2 regions of the Streptomyces sp. NPDC041205 genome follow, and region 1 is predicted to be linked to the other one. Evidence: riboswitches for the same ligand, from Rfam matches in the RefSeq annotation. Region 1 holds a riboswitch; the other holds the start of a gene.
What was found. Region 1 has a riboswitch for glycine ahead of gcvT (glycine cleavage system aminomethyltransferase GcvT). Riboswitches for the same ligand answer to the same signal wherever they lie in the genome.
Positions count from the first base shown of each region.

Region 1 (11,583 bases):
CCCGGACGACGTCCTGATCCGGGTCGAGGCACTCGGCCTCAACCGCGCCGAAGCCCTCCTGCGCTCCGGCACCTACTACTACCAGCCCACCCTGCCCGCCTCCCGCAACGGCTACGAGGCGGCCGGGGTGGTCGAGGCGGCAGGCGCGGGCGTCACGGACTTCGCGCCCGGTGACACCGTGCTGACGACCGGCAACTTCGAGCTGAGCGCCCACGGCGTGTACGCGGACCGCGTCGTGCTGCCGCAGCACGCGGTCGCCCTGCGCCCTGCCGACGTCGACGCGGTCACGGCGGCCGCCGTCTGGCTCACGTACACCACCGCCTACGGCGCCCTGCACCTGCGCGCGGGGATGCGCCCCGGCGACCATGTCCTGATCACCGGCGCGTCCAGCGGGGTCGGCACGGCGGCTCTCCAGGTCGTACGCCGAGCAGGCGCGACCCCCATCGCCACCACCCGCACCGAGGACAAGCGCCGCCAACTCCTCGACCTGGGCGCCGAACACGTCATCGTCACCGACACGGAAGACGTGGTGAAGGAGACGAAGCGCCTCACCGAAGGCCGAGGCGCCGACATCGTCCTGGACGCGATCGGAGGCCCCGCTTTCCAGACCCTCGGCGAGGCCGCCACGGAGAACGCCGCATACGTCCTCTACGGCTGGCTCGACGGCCGCCCTGCCACCGTCCCGATGACCTGGCCCGTAACCGTCCATGGCTACAACAACGCCATCGTCACCGATACCGCGGAGGGCCGCCGCCGCGCTGCCGCCTACCTCAACTCGGGCCTGCGGGACGGCACCCTGCGCCCCGAGATCGCCAAGGTCTTCGACGGCCTCGACCGGATGCCGGACGCCCACCGCCTGATGGAGGCGAACACCCACACCGGCAAGATCGTGGTGCGGCCCTAGCCGTCCTGGCGGCGGGGCGGCGCCGGTGCCGGGCTACGGCGTGGCCCAGTCCCGCAGCGCGTCCTCGCTCTCGAAGTCCGCCACGTTCTTGTCCAGCGGCGTCGACGTGTACTGGTGGATGCGCCACTTCGCCTGGATGCGGGGCTTGCCCGCCGGCACGTAGTCGGCGATCCAGAGGCCGTCGCCCGCGTACGACGTCGTGTCCCTGTTGAGCCAGAAGTCGCGGTTGCAGTACAAGATGGTCCGATGGTTCGGGCGCAGCCGCTTCACCTCGCGGATGAAACGGTCCTTCTCCGCGTTCGTCGCGGCCGTGTGGTCGCCCGTCCACTCCCAGTCGACGGCCAGGATGTCCCCGGCCTTCTCCGGTGCCTTGCTCACGAAGTACTCGGCCTGGGCGGTGATGTTGCCCGGCCACAGGAAGTGGTAGAAGCCGACGACGCAGCCGCCGTCGCGGGCGAGTTTGGTCTGGGCGGTGAGGCGGGGGTTGATGTAGGAGCGGCCCTCCGTCGCCTTGATGACGACGAAGGACAGCCCGTCGGTGGAGAAGGACGACTGGTGGGAGCTGACGTCGATGCCGCGCAGCATGGGGCCTCCAGCGGTGGGGGGGAGTGGGTCCGGCGGCGGGGCCGTGGGGTGGCCGAGTCCGGCGCGCGATGGGTGATCGGTTCGATCCTGATGGGTGAACGGTCAAAGGTTGACTGTTACTTGACCGTTCCCCGCGAGGGGTTGGTTCCACCCTCGTACTGGCGTTCCTTGCCTCCGCCCGTGTATGGAGTACGGGCACACGCGTCCGCCACCCCCCACTCACGGATACGGGATCCCACATGCCCCTGACCCGCCGCGCCTTCCTCACCGGCGCCACAGCCACCGCCGCCACCGCCCTGCTCACCACCCCCGCGTCCGCCGGGAGCCGCACGCGTGCGCTCGGCGTACAGAACTGGATGGCGGGCATCGACGCCGCGACGCCCCTGCAGCGCCTGACGATCCCCGGGACGCACGACTCGGGCGCCCGCTTCGGCGGCTGGTGGGTGGAGTGCCAGAACACGACGCTGGGGCAGCAACTCGGCTCCGGCATACGCTTCCTGGACATCCGGTGCCGGGCCTTCGAGGGGTCCTTCACCATCCACCACGGCGCGTTCTACCAGAACCTGAACTTCGACGACGTCCTCGGCGCCTGCCGGGACTTCCTGCGCGGCCAGCCCACGGAGACCGTCCTGATGCGCGTCAAGCAGGAGTACTCGCAGGAGAGCGACGCGACGTTCCGGGCGCTCTTCGACGACTATCTCGACCGGCGCGGCTGGCGCTCCCTGTTCCACATCGGCAACGCCTGGCCGCGCCTCGGCGAGGTCCGCGGGAAGGTCGTCCTCATCGCCGACAACGGCGGTCTGCCCGGCGGCATCCGCTGGGGCGACGGCGGCCTCTTCGACATCCAGGACGACTACAACGCGGTGCCCGCCGCCAAGTTCCCCAAGGTCGAGGCCCACTTCAGGAAGGCCGCGGCCCAGCCGGGCAAGCAGTACATCAACTTCGTCAGCACGGCCGCAGCGATCCCGCCGCGCTGGAACTCCGACGACCTCAACCCGCGGACGCACACCCTCCTGGAGAGCGCCGAGGGCCGCACCTGGCGCGGGCTCGGGATCGTCCCGATGGACTATCCCAACACCCGCGCCGGTCTGGTGGAGTCACTGATCGCGCACAACTAGCGCCCGTCCCAGGGGCCGGCGCGCGGTGGGGCTCAGCACTCGATGATGTTCACGGCGAGCCCGCCGCGCGCCGTCTCCTTGTACTTCACGCTCATGTCGGCGCCGGTCTCCTTCATGGTCTTGATGACCTTGTCGAGGGACACCTTGTGGCTGCCGTCGCCGCGCATCGCCATCTTCGCGGCGGTCACGGCCTTCACGGCCGCCATGCCGTTGCGCTCGATGCACGGGATCTGGACGAGCCCGCCGACCGGGTCGCAGGTGAGGCCGAGGTTGTGCTCCATGCCGATCTCGGCGGCGTTCTCGACCTGCTCCGGGGAGCCGCCGAGAACCTCGGCGAGGGCGCCCGCGGCCATCGAGCAGGCGGAGCCGACCTCGCCCTGGCAGCCGACCTCGGCGCCGGAGATGGAGGCGTTCTCCTTGAAGAGCATGCCGATGGCGCCCGCGGCGAGCAGGAAGCGGACGACGCCCTCGTCGTCGGCGCCGGGCACGAAGTTCATGTAGTAGTGCAGGACGGCGGGGATGATCCCGGCGGCGCCGTTCGTCGGGGCGGTCACGACGCGGCCGCCGGCGGCGTTCTCCTCGTTCACCGCCATCGCGTACAGCGTGATCCACTCCATGGCGCGGGCGTGCGGGTCGCCCTCGGCGCGCAGCTGCCGGGCGGAGTTCGCGGCGCGGCGGCGGACCTTCAGGCCGCCGGGCAGGATGCCCTCGCGGGACATGCCGCGGGACACACAGGCCTGCATGACGCGCCAGATGTCGAGGAGGCCCTCGCGGATCTCCTCCTCGGTGCGCCAGGCCTTCTCGTTCTCCAGCATCAGGGCGGAGATCGACAGGCCGGTCTCGGAGGACAGGCGCAGCAGCTCGTCGCCGGTGCGGAAGGGGTACTTCAGGACGGTGTCGTCCGGGACGATCGGGTTCTCGCCCGCCACAGCGTCCTCGTCGACCACGAAGCCGCCGCCGACGGAGTAGTAAGTCTTCTCCAGGACGAGCGCGCCGTCGGTGTCGTACGCGAAGATCGTCATGCCGTTGGCGTGGTACGGCAGGGCCTTGCGGCGGTGCAGGATCAGGTCGGCGTCGAAGTCGAAGGCGATGTCGTGCATGCCGAGGACGTTCAGGCGGCCCGTGGACTTGATCTCCTCGACGCGGTCGTCCGCCGACTCCACGTTCACCGTGCGCGGGGACTCGCCCTCCAGGCCGAGCAGGACGGCCTTGGGGGTGCCGTGGCCGTGGCCGGTGGCGCCGAGGGAGCCGTACAGCTCCGCGCGTATCGAGACGGTGTGGGCCAGCAGGCCCTCGTTCTTCAGGCGGCGGGCGAACATGCGCGCCGCGCGCATCGGGCCGACCGTGTGGGAGCTGGACGGGCCGATGCCGATCGAGAACAGGTCGAAGACCGAGATGGCCACGGGAGAACTCCAATGATGGGTGGTAGACGCCGTTGTCCGCCGGGTGGTGCGGGGGCAGCTTGCCGTGCTTGCGGGCACGTGGTGCGGGGCACCGCGCGCACTGTCCTCATGTCCAGTGTGCGCGGTGCCCCGGAAGTCCGTACCAACTAAAGCGTACGAAACTACTTCAGGCCGGGGTACAGCGGGTGCTTCGCGGCCAGAGCGGACACCCGGGCCTTGAGGGCCTCGGCGTCGAAGTCCGGCTTGAGGGTCTCGGCGATCACGTCCGCGACCTCGCGGAAGTCCTCGTCCTGGAAGCCACGGGTGGCCAGGGCCGGGGTGCCGATGCGCAGGCCGGAGGTGACCATCGGGGGGCGCGGGTCGTTCGGGACGGCGTTGCGGTTGACCGTGATGCCGACCTCGTGGAGGCGGTCCTCGGCCTGCTGCCCGTCAAGAGCGCTGTCGCGCAGGTCGACCAGGACCAGGTGCACGTCCGTGCCGCCGGACAGTACGGAGACGCCGTGCTCCTTGACGTCGTCCCGCACCAGGCGCTCGGCCAGGATCCGGGCGCCGTCCAGGGTGCGCTGCTGGCGCTCCTTGAAGTCGTCCGAGGCGGCGACCTTGAAGGAGACGGCCTTGGCCGCGATCACGTGCTCCAGCGGGCCGCCCTGGAAGCCGGGGAAGACCGCGGAGTTCAGCTTCTTCGCGAAGTCCTTGTTGCGGGCCAGGATGATGCCGCCGCGCGGGCCGCCGAGCGTCTTGTGCGTGGTGGAGGTGACCACGTCCGCGAACGGCACCGGGTTCGGGTGCAGACCGGCGGCGACGAGACCGGCGAAGTGCGCCATGTCGACCCACAGCTTCGCGCCGACCTCGTCGGCGATCCGGCGGAACTCGGCGAAGTCCAGCTGACGCGGGTAGGCGGACCAGCCCGCGATGATCACCTTCGGGCTGTTCTCCTTGGCCAGGCGCTCGACCTCGGCCATGTCGACCAGGCCGGCCGCGTCCACGTGGTACGCGACCACGTTGAACTGCTTGCCGGAGAAGTTCAGGCGCATGCCGTGGGTGAGGTGCCCGCCGTGCGCCAGGTCCAGGCCGAGGATCGTGTCGCCGGGCTGGGCGATCGCGAAGAGGGCGGCCTGGTTGGCGGAGGCGCCGGAGTGCGGCTGGACGTTGGCGTACTCGGCGCCGAACAGGTCCTTGACCCGGTCGATCGCGATCTGCTCGGTCACGTCCACGTGCTCACAGCCGCCGTAGTAGCGGCGGCCGGGGTAGCCCTCGGCGTACTTGTTGGTGAGGACGGTGCCCTGGGCCTCCATGACGGCGACCGGAGCGAAGTTCTCCGAGGCGATCATTTCCAGGGTGGACTGCTGGCGGACGAGCTCGGCGTCGACGGCGGCGGCGACGTCCGGGTCGAGCTCGTGCAGAGGGGTGTTCATAAGCGACATCGGAAGATCAGTCCTTACGCCGTGGTCAGCTGCCGGAGAACGCGGTGTACTCGTCGGCGGAGAGCAGGTCGCCCGGCTCCTCCGCCACGCGCACCTTGAACAGCCAGCCGCCCTCGAAGGGTGCCGAGTTCACCAGGGACGGGTCGTCCACGACGTCCTGGTTGGCCTCGACGACCTCACCGGAGACCGGCGAGTAGAGGTCGCTGACCGACTTCGTCGACTCCAGTTCGCCGCAGGTCTCACCCGCGGCGACCGTGTCGCCGACCGCCGGGAGCTGGGCGAAGACGACGTCGCCGAGCGCGTTGGCCGCGAACTCGGTGATGCCGACCGTCGCCACACCGTCCTCGGTGGCCGACAGCCACTCGTGCTCCTTGCTGTAACGCAGCTGCTGGGGATTGCTCATGGCCTGAATTCTCCTGTACGCGGGCGAGTGCTGATGAACGTGGGTCTTACGGACTGAGACGGGCGTGTGCCACCCCGGGCGCCGACGGGACGCGGAGGCGTCCGCGGACCAGGCGGGGCACGGGCGCGGACCGGTCGGGGACCGGCGCCGCCGGGCTACTTCTGGCGCTTGTAGAACGGCAGCGCGACGACTTCGTACGGTTCGTGCGTACCGCGGATGTCCACACCCACGCCCGCCGTGCCGGGGGCGGCGTGCGCCGCGTCGACGTACGCCATCGCGATCGGCTTGCCGAGGGTCGGGGACGGCGCGCCGGAGGTGACCTCGCCGACGACCTCGCCGCCGACGACCACGGACATGCCCGCGCGCGGGACCCGGCGGCCCTCGGCGATCAGGCCCACCAGCTTGCGCGGGGGAGCGGCCTCGGCGCGCTCGGCGGCCGCGCGCAGCGCCTCGACGCCCACGAAGTCGTCCGCGTGGGACGTCTTGTCAAACTTGACGACCCGTCCCAGACCGGCGTCGAACGGCGTCAGGGCCGTCGTCAGCTCGTGCCCGTACAGCGGCATGCCCGCCTCCAGGCGCAGCGTGTCGCGGCAGGACAGGCCGCAGGGGACCAGGCCCACCGGGGCACCGGCCTCGGTCAGCGCCCGCCACAGCTGCTCGGCGTGCTCGGGGGCCACGAACAGCTCGAAGCCGTCCTCGCCGGTGTAGCCCGTGCGGGCGATCAGGGCGGGGACGCCCGCGACGGTGCCGGGCAGGCCCGCGTAGTACTTCAGGCCGTCGAGGTCGGCGTCCGTGACCGCCTTCAGGATGCCGGGGGACTCCGGGCCCTGGACGGCGATGAGGGCGTAGGCGTCGCGGTCGTCGCGGACCACGGCGTCGAAGCCTTCGGCGCGCTCGGTCAGCGCGTCGAGCACGACCTGGGCGTTGCCGGCGTTGGCGACGACCATGTACTCCTGGTCCTGGAGCCGGTAGACGATCAGGTCGTCCAGGATGCCGCCGTCGGCCTGGCAGATCATGGTGTAGCGGGCGCGGCCGACGCCGACGGAGCCGATGTTGCCGACGAGCGCGTGGTTGAGCAGGTCCACCGCCGCGGGGCCGGTGACCGTGATCTCGCCCATGTGGGAGAGGTCGAAGAGACCGGCACGGGTACGGACCGCGTTGTGCTCGTCGCGCTCGCTGGCGTAGCGCAGCGGCATGTCCCAGCCCGCGAAGTCGGTCATGGTCGCACCGAGGTCGCGATGCAGGGCGTCCAGGGCGGTGTGGCGTGGGGTATTGCTCATCAGTACTGGCTCCCGGGGCATGACGGGCGAGGTCGATCCTCCCCATCTGTCATCGAACCTGAGAGGTTCACCACGTCCCGTGCGTATGACGGGTCATGACTTGCACCTTGGGTGGAGCCGCCCCTGTGACCGGTGTGGCCGGGTGTGACCGGGGATCGACCCGCTTTTCAGATGTGCCTCGCCCGCGCGGTACGGGGCCTGAGAGATTCAAGGGAGGAACTTGCTCCTTCGGCGCCCCGGGACGACGTCCGCGTCAGAGTGCGGTCACGTCTCCGGGAACTCTCCCGCGCGGATTCAAGCGGCCGGTATGGAGTTGGCGCGCACATCATTGCACGCGCCCCCGCTTCACGACAGCAGCAACTTCTTCACAACAGCGGCTACGGCGGAATGCCCTTGTGCGGCATTACCGTCTCTTTACACTCAACGGAGAAGTACTGGGGATGAGTGACGTGACCAGCATGGGGAGGCCGATCACGGTGCGCAGGAGCGGTGCTTATGCGACCACCACGGGTGCGGCGTTGCCCGGCAGCGACGTGGTGCCGCCGCAGCCCGGCGCCCCCGTGCGCGAGTGCCTCGGGTACTTCCCGCGGCCCGTCGTGCGCGACCTCAGGGACCGGGCCCGGCGCGGCCCGCGCCGCCTGGTGTTCGGCGCGAGCGACGTCGTGGTCGTGTCCGGGCTGCCCGGCAGCGGCAAGTCCACGCTGATGCGGCGCGCGGTGGCGGGGCCGCGCGTGGACTCCCAGGACACCCGGGACCGCTGGGCGGCCCGTATGCCCCGGCTGCTGCCGTACGCGCTCTATCGCCCCCTGGTCCGCCTCGCGCACTACGCGGGCCTGCACCGGGCGCTGCGCTCCGGCGCGGGCGTCGTCGTGCACGACTGCGGTACGCAGCCGTGGGTGCGCCGCTGGCTGGGCCGCGCGGCCGCCCGGCGCGGGGCCACGCTGCACCTCCTGCTGCTCGACGTGCCCGTCGAGGTCGCACTCGACGGGCAGCGCGAGCGCGGCCGCGGGGTCTCCCGGTACGCCTTCGCGCGGCACCGCAGGACGGTCGGCCGTCTCGTCCGCGCCGCCGAGCGGGGCGAGCTGCCGCGGGGCTGCGGCTCGGCGGTGCTCATGGACCGGGAGGCGGCGGGGGCGCTGCGGGAGATCGGGTTCGGGGGCTCAGGGGTCTGAGGGGGCTGAGGGGGCGGTGCGGCGGGGGTGCCGGTTAGGGTCGGGCCCGCAGCACAGGAGCAGGGCAGAGCGCAGAGCAGGGGTCGAGGACAGATGAACTATCCGGGGGACTACCCGGGAGGCGTTCCGGCACAGGGACCGGGCCCGGACCAGGGACATCCGCATGGGCATCCCCACGCGCATTCCCACGCACATCCGCACGGGCATCCGCACGAGGGATGGCCGGCCAATGAGCTGGAGGAGGTCCTGGCCGCGTCGCTCGGCGCCCCGCCGTCGGACGCGGTGGGCGCCCGCATCGTCGAGACGCTGGGCCGCGGCCGGGTCTGGGTCCCGCTCCCGTCCGGCGGCGGCCCCGACCAGGGCACGCTCGACCTGCCCACGCTGGAGATCGACGGGCAGGCGTACGTTCCCGTCTTCACGTCGGAGCAGCAGTTCCAGCAGGTGACGGGGGGCCGGATGAGCTGGACGGTGGCGCCCGCGGTGGAGTTCGCGCGCGGGCTTCAGCCGGAGCTCGGCATCGTCCTGAACCCCGAGGGCACGGTCGCCGTGCCGCTGCCGCCGCCCGCCGTGGCCGCGCTGTGCCAGGTGGGGCGCACCGAGCTGGACGGCCCGACGACCGGCGGCCGGGTCCGCCTCTTCGAGCCGGACTGGAAGGAGGACCCGGTCGACTTCCTGAGCGCCGCGTCCCGCGAGTTCCAGGCGACCGGGGTGGTCCTGACGGCCCGCCGCTGCCTGGCCAGCGTCGAGGGCGAGGACCCGTCCCTCTTCGTGGGCGTCGAGCTCTCCTCCTTGGAGGGCGACGCCCGCGACGCCCCCATGCAGGCCCTGACCCGGGCCCTCACGGCCTTCCCCCCTCCCTGGCCGGTCAACCTGGTCCTCCTGGACGCAGCCCAAGACCCGGTCTCCTCCTGGCTACGCACCCACATCCGCCCCTTCTACACGTCCCACTAGCCGACCACCGGAAGCTTCTCCCCACCCACCCCTGCCCTGGCGAGAGCGGACGGCACGGAGCCGGGGCCTGGGCCGGGTGGGGCGGGCGACGGGCTTGCCGGGGTTCGCCGGGCCGGACGGCAAGGCCCCCGGGGCCTGGTGAGGCCGCTGGCGGGACTGCCGGGCTGTCGGGGAGGTCGCTGGTGGGGCGCCGGCGAGGCGGATGGCGGGGTACCGGGGTGCCGTGACGTGCCCTCGCTTCGGGTCGCGGAGCGCCGACCTGCCCCCGCTTCGGGTCGCGGAGCGCTGTCCTGCCCTCGCTTCGGGTCGCGGAGTGCTGTCCTGCCCTCGCTTCGGGTCGCGGAGCGCCGACCTGCCCCCGCTTCGGGTCGCGGAGCGCTGTCCTGCCCTCGCTTCGGGTCGCGGAGTGCTGTCCTGCCCTCGCTTCGGGTCGCGGAGCGCCGACCCGCTCTCCCCCCCCCCCGGATCGCACAGCGCCGACCCACCCCCGCCCCGAGCCCCACAGCGCCGACCCACCCCCGCCCCGAGCCCCACAGCGCCGACCCACCCCCGCCCCGGGCCCCACAGCGCCGACCCACCCCCGCCCCGGGCCCCACAGCAACGGGTGGGCGGGTGGGGAAGCCGCCGCGCAGCGGCGGTAGAGCTTCCGCGCCTTGGACGGCGCGGACGGCACGGACGGCGCGCGCGACCGATGGCCCCGCAGGGGAGGGCGGCCAGGCGGTGGCGGGAAACGGGGGGAGCGGGGTGCCCGAGGCCCGATCAAGGCGACCACGCCAGAAGTAAGCTGGTTCCATTGACTCGGTCGGAGCCCGGCCGTGCGGACAGGTCGAGTACGTCGGGCAAGTCGTGAAGGGGCGGTTACGGGTGAGTGCGTCGGGCACGGCCGCGGGCGACGGGGCCTCCCCTGTTCGAGCGCGCCCGCGAGCTTGGGGAAACGTCGAGCACATGCTGCGCCAGGTGGCGCCGGGGCGTTACGACGCGTACGAGGCGCTGCTCGGAGCCCTCGCCGGCGACCAGGTGTGGATGCTGCTCTGGCACGGCCAGTCGGGTTCCCCCGACGCGCAGTACGGCAACATGGAGGTCGACGGCCTCGGCTACGCCCCCTGCGTGACCTCAGCCCAGGAGCTCTCGGCCAGCGGCTGGAACCGCGGCTACGAGGTGCTCGGCGGCCTCGACGCGGCCCGCGCCCTGTACCCCGACCACTACGGCCTGTGGCTGAATCCGCACGCCCCGGGCGGCGGCGTCGGCATCCCCTGGCTGGACCTGCGCCGCATCGCCAGTGGCCTGGACCTCCAGCCCGCGGGGCCCCTGCGCCTGACCGAGCCGGCCATCGAACTCCCGCAGTTCTACGCCCTGTTGAGTCAGAACGCCCACCGCACCCCGACGGTCCGCTCGCTGCGCCGCGCCTGGGTGCAGCCCGCGCTCGGCGCCCCGTACCTGGCCATCGGCCTCGACGTGTACGACACCTCGCCGGGCGCGGTGGACTCGGTCCGCGCGATGATGCGGCAGTCCATCGGCGCCGTCCCCGAGGGCCTGCCGGTCTCCACGGTGGCGATGGCCGACCCGCACGACCCGGTGGCGATGTGGCTGCGCGCCAACGCCCGCCCGTTCTACGACCGCGACGCGCAGGCGGCCCCGGCCCCCGCCGCGGGCGGATACGGCTATCCCGCCCCGTACTGAACAAAAGGTCGCAAACCCCTCCGCAGTGATCAGGGCAGCGTCCGGTTTTCGCTGCTCCGGAGCCTGCTGATCAGCACCGTCATGCGCGATGTCCCTCAATGGTGCCTGAGTGGCGGTATGGACCCCCGTGGCGCCTTGGCCCCGAAGTGCCCCGCGTTCGCCCGGCGTTCAGCCTCGTCCGGATAACGGAACACCTCGATCAGCATCACGGTTGCGCATCCATTCCCCGACAAGTCTGGTAACAGATCACGACCCCGTTGAAGACTCCCGCTCCAAGGGGCCTTCGCCCCTGTGTACGACGGACGATCACGTCGCTACAGCGGCAAGTGCGGGCCGGTCACCGCCGGTTGAGAGGGGTCCCTGCCACGATGACGGCGCCATTGCATGACACACCTGCGGACGCGAAACCCACCGAGGACGTCGCTCCCGCAGCTGGTGCGGGGGTGAAGAAGGTCGAGGGACGGTCGCTCAAGCAGATCGCCTGGAACCGACTCAAGCGGGACAAGGTCGCCCTGGCCGGCGGAATCACCGTGCTTGTGCTGGTCCTGGTCGCGGTCTTCGCGCCCCTGATCGTCAGCCTGCTCGGCCACCCGCCGAACGACTTCCACCAGGACAAGCTGGATCCGCTGACCAACCTGCCCACGGGCTCGCTCGGCGGTGTGA
Region 1 is NZ_JBVIZH010000002.1:310,753-322,335, reverse strand. Features, by position in the region: gene ACZ6BG_RS08415 (zinc-dependent alcohol dehydrogenase family protein) at 1-904, shown strand, start outside; gene ACZ6BG_RS08410 (glycoside hydrolase family 25 protein) at 938-1,489, opposite strand; gene ACZ6BG_RS08405 (phosphatidylinositol-specific phospholipase C) at 1,729-2,607, shown strand; gene ACZ6BG_RS08400 (L-serine ammonia-lyase) at 2,640-4,010, opposite strand; gene glyA (serine hydroxymethyltransferase) at 4,172-5,434, opposite strand; gene gcvH (glycine cleavage system protein GcvH) at 5,460-5,837, opposite strand; gene gcvT (glycine cleavage system aminomethyltransferase GcvT) at 5,993-7,117, opposite strand; glycine riboswitch at 7,154-7,294, opposite strand; glycine riboswitch at 7,295-7,414, opposite strand; gene ACZ6BG_RS08380 (AAA family ATPase) at 7,558-8,289, shown strand; gene ACZ6BG_RS08375 (enhanced serine sensitivity protein SseB) at 8,383-9,240, shown strand; gene ACZ6BG_RS08370 (enhanced serine sensitivity protein SseB C-terminal domain-containing protein) at 10,105-10,920, shown strand; gene ACZ6BG_RS08365 (ABC transporter permease) at 11,289-11,583, shown strand, end outside.

Region 2 (11,583 bases), on a different contig from region 1:
TCCGCAGACCAGGGCCCATGCGGAAGCCCGTACGAAGGAGCTCGCGGGGCTCACTGGCAGGCTGCACGCGGCGCTCGTGCACAGTGCGCTCGGTGTCCGGGTGCGCTGACCCGATCGGTGCCCGACTACCCAAACCTGCCGGGCACGTCCTAGGGTTGCTGTGTGAACGAGCTCGACGTCGTAGGTGTCCGGGTCGAAATGCCCTCCAACCAGCCGATCGTGCTCCTGCGTGAAGTGGGAGGCGACCGGTACCTCCCCATCTGGATCGGACCAGGGGAGGCGACCGCCATCGCCTTCGCACAGCAGGGCATGGCGCCCGCACGGCCGCTGACGCACGACCTGTTCAAGGACGTGCTGGAGGCTGTCGGCCAGGAGCTCACCGAAGTGCGCATCACCGACCTGCGGGAAGGCGTGTTCTACGCCGAGCTGGTCTTCGCCAGCGGAGTCGAGGTGAGCGCGCGGCCCTCCGACGCCATAGCGCTTGCGCTGCGCACCGGGACGCCGATCTTCGGCAGTGACGGGGTGCTCGACGACGCCGGGATCGCCATTCCGGACGAGCAGGAGGACGAGGTGGAGAAGTTCCGCGAGTTCCTCGATCAGATCTCGCCCGAGGACTTCGGCACCAACAGTCAGTGAGCCGCGCTCGGCGGCGAATCCGGCGCCCCGGTTGGGCGGTCGGCGGCAGGCGGCGCGCCGTCGTTCGTCAGCCCGTAGGACCCCTCCGGGAGGCCGTCCCCGGATCATTCGGCTAGCCTTTCCCCGCAGCGTGGGAGGGGAAACCACTCGCAGGGTGATTATCACCCGGCGTGCCGAGTGTGGCGTTCGTTGACGAGCCCCTGGTGACTGCCTACCGTCGAGGAGGCAGGTCAAGGACGGAGGTCGGCGTGAGAAGCAGCGGCGACGGCACAGCGGTGGGCGGTCCGTACCCGCATCACAGCAGCTCGGCCGATCACTCTCCGAAGCGCCCGGTGGCAGTGCACGGTGGCACCTCCGGGCCGGAAGGTCAGGGGGAGAGCCCCGAGCAGGACCGGGTCGGATATCGGGGGCCCACGGCGTGCGCCGCCGCGGGCATCACATACCGCCAGTTGGACTACTGGGCGCGGACCGGGCTCGTCGAGCCCAGCGTGCGCGCGGCCGGTGGCTCCGGGACCCAGCGGCTCTACAGCTTCCGTGACGTGGTCGTTCTGAAGATCGTGAAGCGGTTCCTCGACACCGGGGTGTCGCTGCAGAACATCCGCACCACGGTCCAGCATCTGCGCGACAGCGGATTTCGGGACCTGGAGCGCACGACGCTGATGAGCGACGGGGCGACGGTCTACGAATGCACCTCGCCCAATGAGGTGCACGATCTGCTCCAGGGCGGGCAGGGCGTCTTCGGGATCGCCGTGGGCGTCGTGTGGCGCGATGTGGAGGCCGCGCTGTCGCAGCTCCACGGGGAGCGCATCGACACCGGGGAGACCCTGATGGGGCACCACCCCGGGGACGAGCTCGCGAGGCGGCGCAACCGGGCCGTGTGAGGCGGTCGGCGGTGGTCGGCGGCGGGTCCTGACGGGGCGGTTGTGCCTGGTGGCTCAGGGGCATTGTCAGTGGCTTAGGGCAGCATCGGAGATGTGAGGACCGCGCCGACGATTCTGCATCTCGACATGGACGCCTTCTACGCGTCCGCCGAGCAGGCTGCCAAGCCGAGCCTGCGGGGCAAGGCTGTCGTCGTCGGCGGGCTGGGCCCGCGCGGTGTGGTCGCCACCGCCTCCTACGAGGCGCGTCGGTTCGGGGTGCACTCGGCGATGCCCATGGGGCAGGCGCGGCGGCTCGCGCCGAACGCCGCGTACCTCGTGCCCCGGTTCTCGTTCTACCGGGAGATCAGCGACCAGGTGATGCGGCTCCTGCGGGAGCTGTCGCCGCTGGTGGAACCGCTGAGCTTGGATGAGGCCTTCGTGGACCTGGAAGCGGGGGGCGTCGCGGCGGACGAGGCGGCCGCGCGCGCCGTCGGGGAGCGGCTGCGGGCGGACATCCTGCGGGTCACGGGACTGACCGGGTCCGTGGGGCTAGCCGTGTCCAAGATGCTGGCGAAAATCGCCTCCGAGCAGGCCAAGCCGGACGGGCTTGTGCTGATATCGCCGGGTACGGAGCGGGAACTGCTCGCGCCCATGACCGTGCGGACGCTGCCCGGGGTGGGGCCCGCCACCGGCGACCACCTGCGACGGGCCGGGATCACCACCGTCGGGGAGCTGGCCGAAGCCGGGGAGGACGAGCTGGTACGGCTCCTTGGGAAGGCCCACGGCGGGTCGCTGTACGCGATGGCGCTGGCGCGGGATGAGCGGCCCGTGGTGGCCGAGCGGGACACCAAGTCGGTCAGCGTCGAGGACACGTACGACGTGGACATCCACGACCGGGTGCGGGTCCGGATGGAGGTGGCGCGCCTTGCCGACCGGTGCGTGCAGCGGCTGCGGGACGCCGGGCACTCCGGGCGGACCATCGTGCTGAAGGTGCGGCGCTTCGACTTCTCGACCCTGACGCGCTCCGAGACGCTGCGCGGCCCCACGGACGACCCCGGGGTGGTGCGGGAGGCTGCCGCGCGGCTCCTCGAGTCCGTGGACACGACGGGTGGGGTGCGGTTGCTGGGGGTCGGGGTGAGTGGGCTTGCGGACTACACGCAGGAGGACTTGTTCGCTCAGGCACAGGCGCAGGCCGATGCTGCGGCGGAGGCGGGTGTGGGAGCCGGTGCGGCCGGGGCGGGTTCTCAGGGTGTGGTGGGGGCTGAGGTGGGCGTGAGTGCGGGCGCGCGTGTGGAGGTTCGGGGCGGGGTGGAGCTTGGGGTGGGGGAGTGGGGTGGCGGTGAGGTGCTGGATGGGGACGGGGATGGGCGGGGTGAGGCTGCGGGCGGGAGTGAGTCTGGTGGTGAGGGAGCTGGTGGTGCGGTGATTGGGGGTGTTGGGCTTGGTGGTGGGGTCTCCAGCGGTGGCGGGTTTGGTGGTGGCGGCGGTGGTGGTGGGGAGTCTGTGTCGTTGGCTGAGCGCAGGTGGTCGGCCGGGCATGACGTGCGGCATACGGCGCATGGGGCGGGGTGGGTGCAGGGGAGCGGCCTGGGGCGGGTGACGGTGCGGTTCGAGACGCCGGGGTCGGCGCCGGGGCGGGTGCGGACGTTCCGGACGGATGATCCGGAGCTGGAGCTGTCGGATCCGTTGCCGTTGGTGGCTGAGGGCATGGAGGTGGGGGAGGCCGTCGGGGGCGCGGGGATGGGCGAGGCGGCGGAGGGCGAGGGGGCCGGGGATGTCGAGGGGGTGGTGGCTTCGGGGTGTGTCGGTGTTGGTCGGGCTGCTGTGGAGGAGGGTTCCGCTGGGGGCACTGTGGCCACGGGGGAGCCGGGAGTGGCCAGGCGCGGGGAGTGGACGGGGGGTGGGCGGGACGCCGACGGTGTCGGAGGCGCCGTGAGGGTCGAGGGCTCTGAGGGGCCCTGACGACGCAACCGGTCCACAACCGGTCGAAGACGGCTACGACAGCCCGCAGCTGGCCACGGCGAGCCGCGTGGGCCGCGTGAGTCGCGTAGGCCGTGTGGGCCGGGACGGGCCGGGACGGGCCGTGTGGGCCGGTGGCGGAATCTCGGCGCCGTGGGTTACGCGGACGTCTGGCCGAAGTCCACGTCCGGCGGGGGCGGCGGTGGAGCCAGGTCCAGGCCGTAGTGGCGGTAGAGCTGGAGTTCCTGTTCCGGGGACAGATGGCGGCCGACGCCGAAGTCCGGGGCGTCCTTGATCAGGGCGCGTTCGAAAGGGACCCGGAGAGTGCCGTCGTCGACCAGCTCGCTGGGCTCCAGGGGGACGAAGGCGTCCCTGCTGAACAACCCCGTCCGTATGGCCGCCCACTCCGGCGCGCCGGTGGCATCGTCGAGATAGACCTCGTCGACTGTGCCGATCTTGGCCCCGTCGCGGTCGAACGCCTTGCGGCCGATCAGGTTGCGCGGATCGATATCGGTCTGCACGGGCCCTCCAACTGGTCGCGAGTCGTTCGTGCTCGTACCTGCTTGTGCGTACTCGTACCTGCTCGTACGTGCTAGTACGTACTCGTCCAGAATTCGCTCGTCATCACTACGAAAGAGCACATCGAGGCGGGCGGCCACTCGAGGGATCGGCCACGGTCCTCGCTGGTAGGCTGGCGAGTGGCTGTTGACCCCGTGCGGGAGAGCTCTTCGGTGGCAGCACCGGAGGCGCCGAAGGAGCAACTCCTCCCCGGAATCTCTCAGGCCCATGTACCGCACGGACGAGGTCACTCTGGAAAGCAGGGCGGGCGTCGGGCGGGCACGTTCGGAACCCTTCCTCACCGACGGTGAAAGCAGCGCTGCCCTCGGGCGGAGCTGTGAAGCTCTCAGGTTGAGATGACAGAGGGGGAGGCCGTCCGGGTACCCGCGCCGTGGTGCCCCTCGCAGGTCGTGTCAGACCAGGAGGCCTCCGCAATGACCGCCACTCCTCGTACTCCGCTCTCGCAGCTGGAGCAGGGAATCCCCTTCGAACAGCGGCACATCGGACCCGATGCAGAAGCCCGCGCCAAGATGCTCGCCCAGGTCGGGTACGGCTCCCTCGACGAGCTGACGGCCGCCGCGGTGCCGGATGTGATCAAGAACGCCGACGCCCTCGAACTGCCCGGCGCGCGGACCGAGGCCGAGGTCCTGGCCGAGCTGCGCTCCCTCGCCGACCGTAACCAGGTGCTCGACTCGATGATCGGGCTCGGCTACTACGGCACGTTCACGCCGCCGGTGATCCTGCGGAACGTGATGGAGAACCCGGCTTGGTACACGGCGTACACGCCGTACCAGCCGGAGATCTCGCAGGGCCGCCTGGAGGCGCTGCTGAACTTCCAGACCGTCGTCGCCGACCTGACCGGACTGCCCACCTCCGGTGCTTCGCTGCTCGACGAGGGCACCGCCGCCGCCGAGGCCATGGCGCTCTCCCGGCGCCTGGGCAAGGTCAAGAACGGCGTCTTCCTCGTCGACGCCGACGTGCTGCCGCAGACCGTCGCCGTGATCCAGACCCGCGCCGAGCCGACCGGCGTCGAGGTCGTCGTCGCGGACCTGACGGACGGCATCCCGGCCGACGTCGCCGAGCGCGGCGTGGTCGGCGTGCTGGTCCAGTACCCGGGCGCCTCCGGTGCCGTACGGGACATCAAGGCCCTCATCGACCAGGCCCACGACCTGGGCGCAATCGTTTCTGTGGCCGCCGACCTGCTGGCGCTCACGCTGCTCACCTCGCCCGGCGAGCTCGGCGCGGACATCGCCGTCGGCACCACCCAGCGCTTCGGCGTGCCGATGGGCTTCGGCGGCCCGCACGCCGGCTACATGGCGGTGCGCGAGAAGTTCGCCCGCAGCCTGCCCGGACGCCTCGTGGGCGTGTCCGTCGACGCCGACGGCAACAAGGCCTACCGGCTCGCGCTGCAGACCCGTGAGCAGCACATCCGTCGGGAGAAGGCGACCAGCAACATCTGTACCGCCCAGGTGCTGCTCGCCGTCATGGCCGGGATGTACGCCGTCTACCACGGGCCCGAGGGGCTCAAGGCGATCGCGCGGCGCACCCACCGGTACGCGACGATCCTCGCCGCGGGCCTCAAGGCCGGGGGTGTCGAGGTCGTGCACGAGGCGTACTTCGACACGCTGACCGTCCGCGTGCCGGGCAAGGCCGCCGACATCGTGACCGCGGCCCGCGAGGGCGGCGTGAACATCCACTTCGTGGACGCCGACCAGGTGTCGTTCGCGTGCGACGAGACCACGACGCGGACGCAGCTCGCCGCGATCTGGACCGCGTTCGGCGTCGAGGCCGACATCGAGGCGCTGGACGCCTCCGTCGCCGACACGCTGCCCGCCGGGCTGCAGCGCTCCGACGAGTTCATGGCGCACCCGGTGTTCCACCAGTACCGCTCCGAGACCGCGATGCTGCGCTACCTGCGCCGTCTCGCCGACCGGGACTACGCGCTCGACCGCGGCATGATCCCGCTGGGGTCCTGCACCATGAAGCTCAACGCCACCACGGAGATGGAGCCGGTCACCTGGCCGGAGTTCGGCCAACTGCACCCCTTCGCGCCCGCCCAGCAGGCGCAGGGCTATCTGACGCTGATCCGGGAGCTCGAGGAGCGGCTCGCCGAGGTCACCGGGTACGACAAGGTGTCGCTGCAGCCCAACGCCGGTTCGCAGGGAGAGCTCGCAGGACTGCTCGCGGTCCGCGGCTACCACCGTGCCAACGGTGACGACCAGCGGACCGTCTGCCTGATCCCGTCCTCCGCGCACGGCACCAACGCCGCCAGCGCCGTGATGGCCGGGATGAAGGTCGTCGTGGTGAAGACCGCGGACGACGGCGAGATCGACGTCGAGGACCTGCGGGCCAAGATCGAGCAGCACCGCGACCAGCTCGCCGTCCTGATGATCACCTACCCGTCCACGCACGGTGTCTTCGAGGAGCACGTCGCCGACATCTGCGCGCAGGTGCACGACGCGGGCGGCCAGGTGTACGTCGACGGCGCCAACCTCAACGCCCTGGTGGGCCTCGCCAAGCCCGGCCACTTCGGCGGCGACGTCTCGCACCTGAACCTGCACAAGACGTTCTGCATCCCGCACGGCGGCGGCGGCCCCGGCGTCGGCCCGGTGGCCGTGCGCGGGCACCTCGCCCCTTACCTGCCCAACCACCCGCTGCAGCCCGCCGCCGGTCCCGAGACGGGCGTCGGGCCCATCTCGGCCGCGCCGTGGGGCTCCGCCGGGATCCTGCCGATCTCCTGGGCGTACGTGCGCCTCATGGGCGGTGAGGGACTCAAGCGCGCCACGCAGGTCGCCGTGCTCTCCGCGAACTACATCGCCAAGCGCCTGGAGCCGCACTTCCCGGTGCTCTACACCGGTCCCGGCGGGCTCGTCGCGCACGAGTGCATCATCGACCTGCGTCCGCTGAGCAAGTCCACGGGCGTCAGCGTCGACGACATCGCCAAGCGGCTCATCGACTACGGCTTCCACGCGCCGACCATGTCGTTCCCGGTCGCCGGCACGCTGATGATCGAGCCGACGGAGAGCGAGGACCTGGACGAGCTCGACCGGTTCTGCGCGGCGATGATCGCCATTCGCGGTGAGATCGAGAAGGTCGCGAGCGGCGAGTGGAACGCCGACGACAACCCGCTGCGCAACGCCCCGCACACCGCAGCCGCGCTCGGCGGTGACTGGGAGCACGGCTACAGCCGCGAGGAGGCCGTCTTCCCGGCCGGAGTGGTGGCAGCGGACAAGTACTGGCCGCCGGTGCGCCGCATCGACCAGGCGTACGGCGACCGGAACCTGGTCTGCTCCTGCCCGCCGCTGGATGCGTACGAGGACTGATACCGCGGCGCCGTAGGCGCGGCGTCGGCGGATCCGCGGGCGCACATGAGTCAGGGCCGGTTCGGACAGGATGTCCGGGCCGGCCCTTGTGTGCGTGGTGGACGGCTCAGGCGGCCGTCATCACCTGGCTGGTGGCCAGCGGTCGATGCGGGGCGATGATCTCCCCGTTCGGCAGTAGCTCACCGGTGTCCTCGAAGAGCAGGACGCCGTTGCACAGCAGACTCCATCCCTGCTCCGGGTGATGTGCCACGAGGAACGCGGCTTCCCGGTCGGCGGATTCGGCTGTCGGGCACGGTGGCTGGTGCTGGCACATGGAAGGGTTCTTTCGCTGCGTGGTGATGGTCGTGACGTCTGTCTTGCGGCTCGATGCGGTGTTCATCGCCGCCCCCCGTTTTTTGTCGGTCCGGTCCAGTGTTGCCCTACGGGCGTCATTCCGCAGGGATTTTGCTGCAGCGGTTCCTACTGCTTAATGACGTATCACCCGCGCGGACGGTTCAGCCCAACTCCCCTGTCCCTTCGGGTGGTTCGTGATAGCCGAAGTGGGCTAGTCCGGTTGGGCGGGGCGGGACGGGCGGTGACGAGGCGCTGACCCGCGGCGACCGGGCCGCTCGCAGCCGTGCCCCGCGGCCCGGGCGGGGCGGCGGGGCACGGCGGAACCCGGGGTGGCGGCGTCAGGCGGGCGAGCCCAGGAGCGGTGCCGGGGTCAGGCGGTGGGTGAGCACCGGGAGCAGGTCGGCGGCGCGGTGTGGGCGGTGGGCCGCGATGCCGGGGGGCGCCGGGGCGAGGGGCACCAGGAGGTCCGTGGGGGCGAGCGGGCCGCTGGCGCCGTCGTCCGTGCAGTCGGCGTGCAGCCACAGGGTGAGCATGTACAGCTCGGGCACGGAGAGCAGCCGGGGCTGATAGGGCTTCGGCATGGTCTCGGCGTGCCGCAGGGCCAGTTCGGCGGAGGCGATGTACGGGCCTTCGCAGAAGTGCGAGAAGGCCCAGCCGTCCGGTGTGAGCATCGTGTCGGCCGCGGCGACCGCGCGCTCGCCGCAGCGGATCAGGAAGCGCCATCCGGTGAGCTTGGTCGGTGACGTGCCCGGCGCCGTGACGTGGACCAGCTCGTGGACCGGCAGCGGCAGTTCCGCGCTCGTGGGGCCCTGGGTGGCGCGCAGCACCGGGGTGCGGGCCCCGCGGACGGCGGTCGGAGAACCGAGGGCCGCGAGGACGCTGCGCAGGGCGGGCGCGGGAGCCGGGGGGACAGACAGGGGCATGGTGGGTCGCCTCTCTCATTCGACAGGCACAGTGGAGCGGGGGCAGGTGCGGACGGCGCTGTCAGCTCTGGGCCAGAGGGGCGGGGGCAGGGGGACCGCGAGCGCCAACTCTCTGCCTCAACCGCGGAGTTTATACGACGGGTGTTCAGGGAGTGTTTCGTCTAACCGCTCCGAATATCGCGGGCAAGTCGCAATCCGGTCGCCCTGCTGAGGCTTTTCTCCCGATTCCGGATCGCTTCCCGAGCGATGACCTCGGTATTCTCCGCGGCTGCGGTCGGCCGATTCTCGTTGGTTTTCTTCACCACAACGTGAGGATCGGACTGCGCACTTCGTCATGCCTGGTGAATGTGCCGCGCGGCAACTCCCTCAAGGGTACTTGTCCATGGTCCCGCACGGGGCGTTATGGATCACATCGGCTGGGCATCATCCCCCGTACACAGCGGCCGGGTCGCCGGCGGCCGGTCCGAGGAGGGACGCTTCGATGGGCGAGAAGGTCGTGGCAGGAACGTTCGACCTGTCCGATCGTCACCAGTACCGGATCAAGCTCCGGCAGTGCCTCGCGGCGCTGGCCCGGCTCCTCGAGGAGCAGCGGTTCGACCGGCCCAAGAATCTGATGGGCCTGGAGATAGAGCTGAATCTGGCGGGACCCGACGGCATGCCGAGAATGATGAATGCGGAGGTTCTCAAGCGCATCGCGAGTCGCGATTTCCAGACCGAGCTCGGAATGTTCAATCTGGAAGTGAACATTGCCCCGCACCGGTTGGGCGGCCGTGTTCTCGACCGGCTCGCCGAAGAGCTGCGCACCGGCCTCGCCTATGCTCACCGGAAAGCGAACGAGGTGGACGCGGGCATCGTGATGATCGGCATTCTGCCGACGCTGTCGCGCCAGGACCTGGTCTCCGCGAACCTCTCCGACGTGGACCGCTACGTGCTGCTCAACGACCAGATCGTGGCGGCGCGCGGCGAGAGCTTCGCGCTCGACATCGAGGGCGTGGAGCGCCTGACGTGTACGTCGGCGTCGATCGCGCCGGAGGCGGCCTGCACATCGGTGCAACTGCACCTCCAGGTCACGCCGGGGAAGTTCGCCGATGTGTGGAACGCGGCGCAGTCCGTCGCCGCCGCGCAGGTCGCGGTGGGCGCCAACGCCCCGTTCCTGTTCGGCCGCGAGCTGTGGAGCGAGTCGAGGCCGCCGCTGTTCCTGCAGTCCACGGACACCCGGCCGCCCGAGCTCCAGGCGCAGGGGGTGCGGCCGCGCACCTGGTTCGGCGAGCGCTGGATCTCCAGCGCGTACGAGCTCTTCGAGGAGAACCTGCGCTACTTCCCCGCGCTGATCCCGCTGTGCGAGGGCGAGGACCCGCTGCGCGTGCTCGACGCCGGAGGAGTGCCGCAGCTGGCGGAACTCGCCCTGCACAACGGCACGGTGTACCGCTGGAACCGTCCGGTGTACGGCATCGCCGACGGCGTACCGCATCTGCGCGTGGAGAACCGGGTGCTGCCCGCGGGGCCCACGGTGACCGACGTGATCGCCAACGCCGCCTTCTACTACGGCGTGGTGCGGGCACTGGCCGAGGAGACGCGGCCGGTGTGGTCGCGGCTGCCGTTCGAGGCGGCGGCCCGCAACTTCGACACCGCCTGCCGCTACGGCATCGAGGCGCGCCTGGAGTGGCCCCGCCGGGGGCGGTACGGCGGCACGGCGCGGGTGGCCGCCGTCGATCTCGTACGCGACGAGTTGCTGCCCCTTGCCGCCGCCGGGCTCGACGCGTGGGGTGTGGAGGCGGCCGACCGGGACCTGTACCTCGGTGTGATCGAGGAGCGATGCCGCAGGCGGGTCAACGGGGCCTCCTGGCAGTCCGCCACCTACCACCGGGCCCTGGAGCGCGGCCTGGAGCGCGACGCGGCGCTCGCGGCCACCACACGGCGCTACTGCGAGCTGATGCACACGGGCGAGCCGGTGCACACGTGGCCGGTGGGGCTGCCGGAACCGGCGTTGCCGCTGGGCTAGGGGGCGGGTCGGCCGCACCATCGGCCGGGGTCGTGTCTCACTGCCGTGTGCCCGCCTGCACGATTCACTGCCGTGTGCCCGCCTGCACGATCGCCTTGAGGATCACCGAGTGGATCTCGGCGGGGTCGTCGACCTCGTGGCCCGAGCCGCCCGTGGCCCGGGCGATCTGGTCGGCCTCCCGCTCGTCGGCGTCCGGGCCGACCGCGATGGCGATGATCGGCAGCGGCTTCTCCGGGTCGGCGAGGGCGCGCAGGCGGGAGACGAGGCCGGCGCGCGAGATGCTGTCCGGGTCCTGGTTGACGCCGTCGGTGAGCAGGACGAGCGTGTTGAACTTGCCGGGCGCGTAGCCCGCGCGGGCCTTCTCGTACGCGGCCAGCGTCGTGTCGTAAAGCCCGGTGGCCCCGCCGGGGACGGGGCGCAGCGCGCCGAACGCCTTGGTGAGGCGGTCGCGCTGGGTGCCGTCGTCCTTCCGGTCGCCGAGGCGTCCGGTGGGCACCAGCTCGCGGTAGTCGCGCGCGCCGTCGAGGCGGGCGGCGAACTCCCACAGGCCGATCTCGTCGTTGTCCGTGAAACCCGTGAGCGCCTGGAGCAGGGCGGCCTTCGTGACGTCCATACGGGACTCGCCGCGCCCCGGCACGAGCTGGCGCATCGAGTCCGACGCGTCGACTACGGTGATGAAACGCGCGCTCCGCACCGTGATGGTCCACATGCCGAGGGCCTCCTGCACCTCCTTGTCGGAGGGCGCCTCGCCCGGCTCGCGGGCGTACGGCTGCGGGGTGCGGCCGCCCGCTGCCGTGACCAGCTCGGCCGACGGCCGTGCCCCGTCCGTGCGGAAGCCGTGCTCCGTGAGGATGTGTCGGCCCGCCTGTTCGCCGAAGAACGTCATGAAGCGCAGCGCCGCCCGGCTCTGGTCGGTGGAGAGGTCGTTCTCGCGGATCAGCGTGTACGGGTAGTCGAGGGCCGGTGAGCCGTCCTTGGGGTAGAAGAGG
Region 2 is NZ_JBVIZH010000003.1:7,395-18,977, forward strand. Features, by position in the region: gene ftsR (transcriptional regulator FtsR) at 1-109, shown strand, start outside; gene ACZ6BG_RS14190 (bifunctional nuclease family protein) at 163-636, shown strand; gene ACZ6BG_RS14195 (MerR family transcriptional regulator) at 885-1,517, shown strand; gene ACZ6BG_RS14200 (DNA polymerase IV) at 1,611-3,458, shown strand; gene ACZ6BG_RS14205 (PRC-barrel domain-containing protein) at 3,614-3,976, opposite strand; glycine riboswitch at 4,162-4,259, shown strand; gene gcvP (aminomethyl-transferring glycine dehydrogenase) at 4,448-7,336, shown strand; gene ACZ6BG_RS14215 (DUF5999 family protein) at 7,443-7,649, opposite strand; gene ACZ6BG_RS14220 (hypothetical protein) at 8,008-8,592, opposite strand; gene ACZ6BG_RS14225 (glutamate-cysteine ligase family protein) at 9,074-10,594, shown strand; gene ACZ6BG_RS14230 (substrate-binding domain-containing protein) at 10,659-11,583, opposite strand, start outside.
Region 2: it holds a riboswitch for glycine, as region 1 does, so the genes downstream of both, gcvP (aminomethyl-transferring glycine dehydrogenase) here and gcvT (glycine cleavage system aminomethyltransferase GcvT) in region 1, are expected to answer to the same signal.